DNA from 3 places in the Enterococcus sp. LJL120 genome. Region 2 is predicted to be linked to each of the others. Evidence: predicted binding sites of a transcription regulator. Region 2 holds the regulator's gene; each other region holds the start of a gene.
What was found. Region 2 encodes NrdR, which represses ribonucleotide reductase genes. Its sites were predicted from a motif close to ACACNATATATNGTGT; they were not measured.

Region 1 (3,149 bases), on a different contig from region 2:
CCCAATTCCTAGACTTAAGATCCCAAGAATAATAATTTCACTAATAAAAAGTCCGGTAATTTTCCAACGATTAAGGCCAAATAAATGATAGATGCCAATTTCCTCTGCCCGCCTTCTTAGAAAAAAGCGATTGGTACTCAGCATAAAAAATAATAAAATCCCAATCACAGCAATTTGTCCTAAAACCAAGACCTGTGACAGGTGAATATCCTGATTAGCCCGCACAATAATCGCATCATTATAAGTCAGCGCACTAAAGGTATAAAAAATCGTCACCGCTAAAATCATACTCAAAAAATAAATCAGATAGCTTCTAACCTGCCGGCGAAAACTTTTAAAGGCTAGCCGAAATAGCATTGCTGCGCCCTCCCCCGCCGATAGTCGCTTGCATATCAATCACCTTATTGAAAAATTCACGGCGGGAACCTCTGCGCACAATTTCAGAAAATATGGCGCCGTCTTTGATAAATAAAATCCGGTTGCAATAGCTCGCCGTATACGGATCGTGGGTCACCATTAAAATCGTGGTGTCCTTATGTAAAGAGATATCATGAAGGTAATTCAATAGTTCAGTGGCAGAAGTCGAATCCAACGCCCCGGTCGGCTCATCAGCAAAAATAATTTTGGGCTCTTCGATTAAAGCCCGAGCTGCGGCCACTCGTTGTTTTTGTCCCACCGATAATTCATCGGGATATTGATTCAAAATCCCTTTGATTCCCAACATTTCACTAGCCATTGCGATTTTTTGGTCGATTTCAGCCAGTGATTTTTTTTCAACCGCCAGTGGCAATAAAATATTGTCTCGGGCCGTTAAAGTATTCATTAAATGAAAATCCTGCAAAATAAACCCCAAATTTTTTCTGCGGAACTCGCTGAGATTATCACCTTTAAGACTGGTTAAATCGGCACCATTAATCACAATGCTGCCGAGGGTTGGAAAACTGATGGTCGATAAGATATTTAACAAAGTTGTCTTACCGGCACCACTTGGCCCCATAATGCCGACAAATTCCCCCTCCTCTACAGAAAAAGAAATATTCTCCAGCACATTGACTTTATTTTTTCGACTGCCAAAGGTTTTGGTCAGATTTTTTACATCAATAATTGTTTTCATCTCATCACTTCCTCCCCTCTATCATAGCATATTCAGCCAAAAATCCCGTCAAACAAGCTTAAACAACGGACCCACTATATCTGGTGGCTATCTTTTAAAATATTCTCTATAAAATACCAGATGTTGATAAATATCTTCCGGAAAACTATTGCTCTATCTTGTGAAATGTTTTATTATAGAAAGCGAGATTAAAGGAAATGAGTGTGAAGAAAATGATGAAAATCCAACGGGAAAATACGGAAATTCTACTGCATCCAAGACTTGCAAAATTCAAAGTTGTCAAACGGGATGGTCGCTTAGTGGACTTTGACGACCAAAAAATTTACGATGCTTTAGTTAAAGCGGAAGCCAAAATTAACGGTTCCATCGACCCTTTAGCCCACGAACGAATTCAAGAAATTGTCAACCGGATTGACCAAGAAATCAGCGAACGCTTCGCCCATAACGTAAAAATTTATGAAGTCCAAAATGTGGTTGAACACATTTTACTTGAGAAAAACGAATACGACTTGGCTCAAGAATATATCAATTACCGGACGCAACGGGACTTTGAACGCTCAAAAGCAACTGATATTAATTTTACCATTGGCAAGCTGATTAACAAAGACCAAACTGTTGTCAACGAAAACGCTAACAAAGATAGTGATGTTTTTAACACACAGAGAGATTTGACCGCTGGGATTGTTGGAAAATCCATCGGCTTAAAAATGTTGCCGCCCCATGTGGCCAATGCTCATCAAAAAGGTGATATTCATTATCACGATTTGGACTATCATCCTTACACACCGATGACCAATTGTTGCTTGATTGACTTTAAAACCATGCTGACTGAGGGCTTCAAGATTGGCAATGCCGAAGTTGAATCGCCTAAATCAATTCAAACAGCAACGGCTCAAATTTCACAAATTATCGCCAATGTCGCTTCTAGCCAATACGGTGGTTGTTCAGCAGACCGGGTGGATGAACTATTAGCCCCTTTTGCAAAATTAAATTACCAAAAACATTTAAAAGATGCGGAAGAATGGATTGAAATTGCTGATAAACGTAAAGCCTATGCCTTAGCTAAAACTCAAAAAGATATTTATGATGCTATGCAGAGTTTGGAATATGAAATCAATACCCTGTTCACCTCCAATGGGCAAACACCTTTTACTTCCCTTGGCTTTGGCCTTGGCACAAATTGGTTTGAACGGGAAATCCAACGGGCCATTTTACAAATTCGCATTAACGGACTTGGCAGTGAGCATCGGACAGCCATCTTCCCGAAATTAATTTTCACATTAAAACGTGGCGTCAATTTATCTGAAAACGACCCTAATTACGATGTTAAGCAGTTAGCCTTAGAATGTGCTACTAAACGGATGTATCCTGATATTTTAAGTTATGACAAAATTGTTGAATTAACCGGTAGTTTTAAAGTACCAATGGGCTGCCGCTCATTTTTACAAGGCTGGCAGGATGAAAATGGTCAAGAAATCAATGTCGGCCGGATGAATCTTGGGGTAGTCACCTTGAATTTACCGCGGATTGCGTTAGAATCCGCCGGCAACCTCGATCGCTTCTGGCAAATTTTAGAGGAACGCTTAGGTATTATGAAAGATGCCCTTGTATATCGAGTTGAACGCTGTAAAGAAGCTTCACCTGCTAATGCGCCAATTTTGTATATGTATGGCGCCTTTGGTAAACGATTAAACCGCAAAGATGCCGTTAACGAATTGTTCAAAAATAAACGGGCGACTATTTCCCTTGGCTACATCGGCTTGTACGAAGTAGCATCCGCCTTTTTCGGAGGCGAATGGGAGCAAGATGCTGAAGCTAAAGAATTTACTTTGAGCATCTTAAAAGAATTGAAGGCTCATGCTGATGATTGGGGTAACGAGTACGGCTATCACTTCAGCGTCTATTCTACTCCAAGTGAAAGCTTAACAGATCGTTTCTGCCGCTTAGACACTGAAAAATTTGGCGTTGTAGCTAATATTACCGATAAGGAATACTATACCAATAGTTTCCATTATGATGTCCGCAAGAACCCAAC
Region 2 (3,149 bases):
AGCCAGCTGCACTATCATGATGTTCGTAAGTTTGGTCGTATGACCCTAGTAGCCAAGGATCAAAGTAATACTTATAAAGGTATTATGCAGTTGGGGCCAGAGCCTTTACCGGATTTATTTACCTTAGCTGATTTTACAACCGGGTTAAAAAAATCCAGCAAAGCAATCAAACCGCTGCTGCTGGATCAAAAATTGGTTACTGGCTTAGGCAATATTTACGTGGACGAAGCGCTTTGGGAAGCACAGATTCATCCAGAGCAGCCGGCCAACACCTTGAAGAAAAAAGAAATTGAAATTTTGCGCTTAGCCATCATTGATGTTTTAGGTCGAGCGGTGGCAGCTGGCGGCACTACGATTCGTTCTTATCTCAATGCATTAGGAGAAGCCGGAAAATTTCAATTGTCATTAAATGTTTACGGGCAAACTGGTCAGCCTTGTCCTCGTTGTCAAACGCCGATTGTCAAAATTAAAGTCGCTCAAAGGGGCACGCACTTTTGCCCCCATTGCCAAGTTTTGAAAGTGAGGGGCAGAAAATGAGCTTTGTTTTAGGAATCACGGGCGGCATCGCTACCGGAAAAAGTACGGTGGTCAATATTTTTCGCCGGTTTGATTTTCCGATTGTTGATGGGGATGTAGTCGCTAGAAAAGTCGTGGAGCCGCAAACCGAAGGGCTTCAGGAAGTTGTTGCAGAATTTGGTACAGAAATTTTAAATGCCGACCACAGCCTTAATCGCAAAGCCTTAGGTAGAATTGTCTTTGCCGATGACCAGCGGCGCCGGCGGTTAAACGAAATTTTAAATCCCTTTATCCGCAAACAAATTTTAGCGGAAATTGCTGCTGGAAAGCTAAGCAGCCCATTGGTGATTGTCGATGTGCCGTTATTATACGAAGGCAATTACGAACATTATATGGATGCGGTGGCGGTAGTTTATTTACCAGAAGAACTCCAAGTGCAGCGACTAATGCTCAGAGACGGTTTTGATTTGGCAACCGCCGAAACTAGAATCCATGCCCAGATGTCAATTGCCGAAAAAAAAGAGCGAGCGGATATTATTTTTGATAATCAAGGTACACCCGCTGAAACGGAAAAACAAGTTATCGATTGGCTAAAAAACAACGACTTTATCCGCTGATTCAATCATGTTATAATAATAGACAAGAAAGAAATGATTGTTATATTATTGAGGGATTGAAATCAGCAAAAGCAAATTTTGATGCAAAAAAAATCTGATTGAATTTTTTGCAGAGCTAGTTTGCTTGAGCATTTTTCAAACTCAATTTGAGGAGGAAATCGGATGCGTTGTCCAAAATGCCAACATAATAATTCACGGGTTATAGACAGCCGTCAAACAGATGATGGCCGCACGATTCGCCGGCGCCGTGAATGTGAAAACTGTGGCTTTCGTTTTACTACCTTTGAACGGATTGAAGCAACACCTTTACTAGTGGTGAAGAAAAACGGTTCTCGAGAAGAATTTAATCGTGATAAAATCTTGCGGGGCTTGATTCGCTCTGCCGAAAAGCGCCCAGTTGCGATGGAACAGATGGAACAGGTTGTCGATGATGTTGAAAATCGGGTTCGTTCGCTTGGTGAAAATGAAGTCTCGACCAATTTAATCGGCGAATATGTGATGGAAAATTTAGTCAATCTAGATGAAATCGCCTATATCCGTTTTGCCAGTGTCTATCGGCAGTTTAAAGATATGTCGGTATTTTTGAAGGAATTACAAGAAATCGTCGACAAAGCCAAAAATGGTGAAGAGTAAGGAGGGGTTGCCGTGGAAAATGCTTGGGATGAAGTCTTACCAAAATATTTATTTCAAGTTGGCAAACAATTGCCCCTAGGCGATCGCAGTCAGGAAACCCTTGTGCAATTGTATCAACCGATTATCGGTGCCTCAGCCTTAGCTTTGTACTTCTCCTTTTTAGGGGAAATCAAATGGCAGTATGGTCTAAGTGAGATTGCCATCCATGCCGATTTACTGACTGATTTAAATGTTGGTTTACAATTATTTTTTGAAGACCGCCAAAAATTAGAAGCGATTGGCTTATTAAAAAGCTATTACCAAGAAGATGCTCAATTGGGTCGCAAGTATCTTTATGAGTTGCAGGAACCTTTAGCACCAGAAGCTTTTCTACAAGATAGTCTCTTGCATTTTCTGTTAAAGGAATATGTCAGTGAGACAAAATACGAGCGCCTCCTGCAGCGCTTCAAGCCAAAAACTTTGGATATCTCAGGTTTTCAGGAAGTCACTAAAAAATTCAAACAAATTTTTTCCTTCAATGAAGGCCGTTTCGCAGAAAACTTTGGCAGGCTTGAAGAAAGCGCCGCTGATTTTTCACTGGAGAATCCACCGGGAATTGATCAGGGTGAGGATTTGGATTGGCAGTTAATCGAAGCCAACTTAGCCCGTTTGGGTGTGACCACTTCTTTAACGGCTGAAGAAAGACAAGATATTTTTGTCCATCATGTGATGTATGGCTATGAAGAAATCGAGCTTAGTGAACTGTTAGCCAGAACTTCTAACTTAACGGAACAAAAAATTTCCTTAAAAGATTTTCATAAGGCTGTCCGTCAAGCAGCCCAAACAATGCCTGTCACAAAAAAAACTACTGATGATACTCCATCAACTGAGCCGCAAACCAAGCTAAGTGAGGCAGACCAGAAACTTCGCCGGGAAAATACTCTCAAAGCAGAGGGCTTTTCACCACAAGATATCGAATTAATCAAAGAGGCAGAACTCTATCCGCCGATGACCTATTTTCAAGCTTTGAAGGAAGCCAAAGGCGGTTTTATCGGCGATCCTGAGGTTTGGATTGTTAAAAATTTAGTGGATCGCTCCGGTTTACCGGCCGCTGTCGTCAATATTTTAATTCATTACGTATTGGTCGCCAAAAATGCGCCGGTTTTAAACGGCACCTATGTCAATTCGATTGCCAATGAATGGGCCCAAAGCGGCATTAAAACGCCGGAAGCGGCTTTAAAACATGCCCGGGATTTGAATAATAAGCCAAAACAAACTAAAAATTATCGCAATACTAATCGCAAAGTGCGCAGGGAAAAAGTGCCAGAGTGGATGAATCAAAAAACCTTACCTGAGGCGCAAATTGCCCCAGAGCGCCAAGCGGAATTAGATGAAATGCTGAAA
Region 3 (3,149 bases), on a different contig from region 2:
ATGGTTTAATTTATTGCCGTTTTGAATTGAAGGAACCGCATCAATATTAGAGGCATCTGTAACAAACGTCAACGCTCTGGTCATCGCCCGCACAGATTTACCAAAATCTGGGCTGTCCATCAAGTTGACAATATTGGTAGAACCTAGGTTACAGCTAATATCAGTTCCCATCACGTCATATTCTTGAGCGTCGTTTAATAAAGACGGCTCTTGGACTTGTAAAATTTCAGAACAAAGATTGCTCATGATGATTTTACCAGCGACGGGATTTTGCTTATTAGCTGAATCAATATTAATGATATAAGGATAACCGGATTCCTGCTGCAATTTAGAAATTTCATTTTCTAAATCCCGGGCCTTAATTTTAGTTTTACGGATGTTTGGATTCTTCACCATGTTGTCGTATTCAGCGGAAATATCAACGTAAGAATATGGCACGCCGTATTCTTTTTCAACGCTGTAAGGACTGAATAAGTACATATCGGCATTTTTACGGGTCAATTCGTAAAATTTATCCGGTACTAAGACACCAAGGGATAACGTTTTGACACGGATTTTTTCATCGGCATTTTCTTTTTTCGCAGATAAAAACATTTCGATGTCTGGATGGAAGACGTTTAAGTAAACCACGCCGGCTCCTTGCCGCTGACCTAATTGATTGGAGTAGCTGAAGCTATCTTCAAATAATTTCATTACCGGTACGACACCGCTGGCTGCACCTTCGTAGCCTTTAATTGGAGCGCCGGCTTCTCGTAGATTAGACAAGGTGATGCCCACGCCGCCGCCGATTCTTGACAATTGCAAGGCTGAATTGATCGACCGACCGATACTATTCATATCATCGGTGACTTGGATTAAGAAACAAGAAACCAATTCGCCCCGACGTTTGCGGCCGGCATTTAAAAAGGACGGTGTTGCTGGCTGATAACGCTGATGAATCATTTCATCAGCTAAGGTTAACGCCAATTCTTCATCCCCATCAGCAAAATAGAGGGCATTGAAGGCAACACGGTCTTCATAGGTTTCCAAGTATTCCGTTCCATCATTAGATTTTAAGGCATATTGGGAATAAAATTTGTAGGCTGCCATAAAGGATTTAAATTGGAAATTTTGTTCCGCTAAAAATTGATATAATTTTTCAATAAAGGCTGGTGAATATTTTGCGATAAATTCAGCCTCCAAGTAATCATTGTCAATTAAAAACTGAATTTTTTCATTCGCAGAAGCAAAGGTTCGTGTATTCGGTTCGGCATTTTCTTTGAAGAACGCCGCCAATGCTTCTTTATCTTTATTTAAAGGGATTTGTCCGTTAACGGGACGATTAATCTCATTATTTAATTTAAAATAGCTGACATCTTTAAGCTCTTTTAGACTCAAGTTCCATCACAACCTTCTGAAAATTTTGGACGTCTTCATTCGTGCCGCTAAACTCAAAGGCGAACACTAAGGGGACGTGGTAATCACGGGCAATATCTTTGGCGGTGTAAACAAATAAATCGGCAAAATTGCGATTACCCCCGCCGGCAACGCCCAGCATCTGGCTGGCATTGTCTTTAAAATCAAGAAAGTCGTTCACTACCTCTGTCATTTCAATGTCATAGGTAGGAACAACTAATACAAAGGGCTCATTTATCTCAAAAAAAGGATTTGCTGGCTCAATTTCATAAGCGGGCAAATCCAATTTTTTGATAAAACGCCGAGTTTGACCAGTTATTGAATAGTAGACAATCTTCATCTTAGCTAGCCAATGATTTTAATTGATCAGGACGGAAACCGATAATAGCTGTTGCATCTTTAAAGGTTACCGGCACACTTTGGAAACCTTGACCCTTTAAGAAGTCAACTGCTTCAGGTTGCAAATCGATATTGATTTCTTCAAAGTCGATCTGATTTTCGCTTAAAAAACGCTTAGTCATCTTGCATTGCATGCAATTATTTTTAGAATAAATTTTCACCATTTTGAAAAACCTCCACTCATTTAATGTCATATCTTAGTATAAATTCTTCTGGAAAAAAGTCAATGGAAAAACACTATATATTGTGTTGTGGATAAGTTGTGATACTAAGTTTTGTGGTTTTGCTGTTTTTTAAAGCCCCTTACATTCACGCCAATCAAGGCTTCTTCACTTTTTTCTCTGTTCAATGATTCCCTGAAAAAATTTTTTATCCACAATTTTACCCACAAGCTATGAAAATGCAGCTTAAAAAAGTAAAAAAAATCGAAAGCTGTGCACTTTTAAACTAGTAAGCGCTTTAATTTAATTAAAATCCGCTAAAATAAGGCTTAGAATTTGTACGAAATGCACAAATTAGATTGACAAAGTGAAGAAAAAAGCATAATCTAGAAGTAATTACTGAGAACGATTCTCATTATCGGATTTTGACAGGAGTGATCAATCATGAATGCTTTATTAGATATGAAGGAAAATATTACGTGTCGCGTCAAAGAAATTCAGTTGGATGACAACACAACGCGCCATCTTAAGGAATTAGGAATTGTGCCGGGCAGTAAAATTGTCATCACAAAATTGTCAAAGGATAATGGCATCGTCCTCTCTCAGAATGCTCGACTGGCGATGAGCCAGCAAATTTTAGCTGGCATCCTGGTGGAGGAAGCACCGACAGAAGAAACTAGCCTGCATTCATTAGACATGCTGGCAATCGGTGAGAAGGCCAAGGTGATGCGAATTTACGGCAGCGGTGCAGTCAAACGCCGGCTGATGGATATGGGCTTAACTAGAGGCACGGAGATTTTAGTCAGGAATTTAGCACCTTTAGGCGACCCAATCGAAATCACACTGCGGGGCTACCAATTGAGCCTACGGAAAAATGAAGCCGCCCAAGTCTTAGTCGAAAGAGAGATTGGCCAATGAGAGAGATTGCTTTAGTCGGAAATCCTAATTCTGGAAAAACAAGTCTATTTAATTTAGTAACAGGTTCCAATCAAAGAGTCGGCAATTGGCCGGGGGTAACGGTTGACCGCAAAGAAGGTTTTTGGAAGGAAAACAAAGAGCTTAAAATTCAAGATTTACCGGGAATTTATTCTTTGTCACCTTATACACCAGAAGAAATCATTGCCAGAGATTATCTATTGTCCCGTCAGGCCGACGCCATTTTAAATATTGTTGATGGTACGAATTTAACCCGTA

Region 1: a site for NrdR is predicted at 1,186-1,201, ahead of nrdD (anaerobic ribonucleoside-triphosphate reductase). Genes of this name have one in related genera too.
Region 3: a site for NrdR is predicted at 2,029-2,044, ahead of nrdH (glutaredoxin-like protein NrdH). Genes of this name have one in related genera too.

The regions. Positions count from the first base shown of each region.
Region 1 is NZ_JBTXLV010000013.1:37,659-40,807, forward strand. It holds gene ACYSNU_RS17120 (FtsX-like permease family protein) at 1-357, opposite strand, end outside; gene ACYSNU_RS17125 (ABC transporter ATP-binding protein) at 335-1,114, opposite strand; gene nrdD (anaerobic ribonucleoside-triphosphate reductase) at 1,327-3,149, shown strand, end outside.
Region 2 is NZ_JBTXLV010000007.1:240,876-244,024, forward strand. It holds gene mutM (DNA-formamidopyrimidine glycosylase) at 1-537, shown strand, start outside; gene coaE (dephospho-CoA kinase) at 534-1,133, shown strand; gene nrdR (transcriptional regulator NrdR) at 1,296-1,766, shown strand; gene ACYSNU_RS13345 (replication initiation and membrane attachment family protein) at 1,779-3,149, shown strand, end outside.
Region 3 is NZ_JBTXLV010000003.1:153,559-156,707, forward strand. It holds gene nrdE (class 1b ribonucleoside-diphosphate reductase subunit alpha) at 1-1,377, opposite strand, end outside; gene nrdI (class Ib ribonucleoside-diphosphate reductase assembly flavoprotein NrdI) at 1,358-1,735, opposite strand; gene nrdH (glutaredoxin-like protein NrdH) at 1,737-1,958, opposite strand; gene ACYSNU_RS06065 (ferrous iron transport protein A) at 2,400-2,873, shown strand; gene feoB (ferrous iron transport protein B) at 2,870-3,149, shown strand, end outside.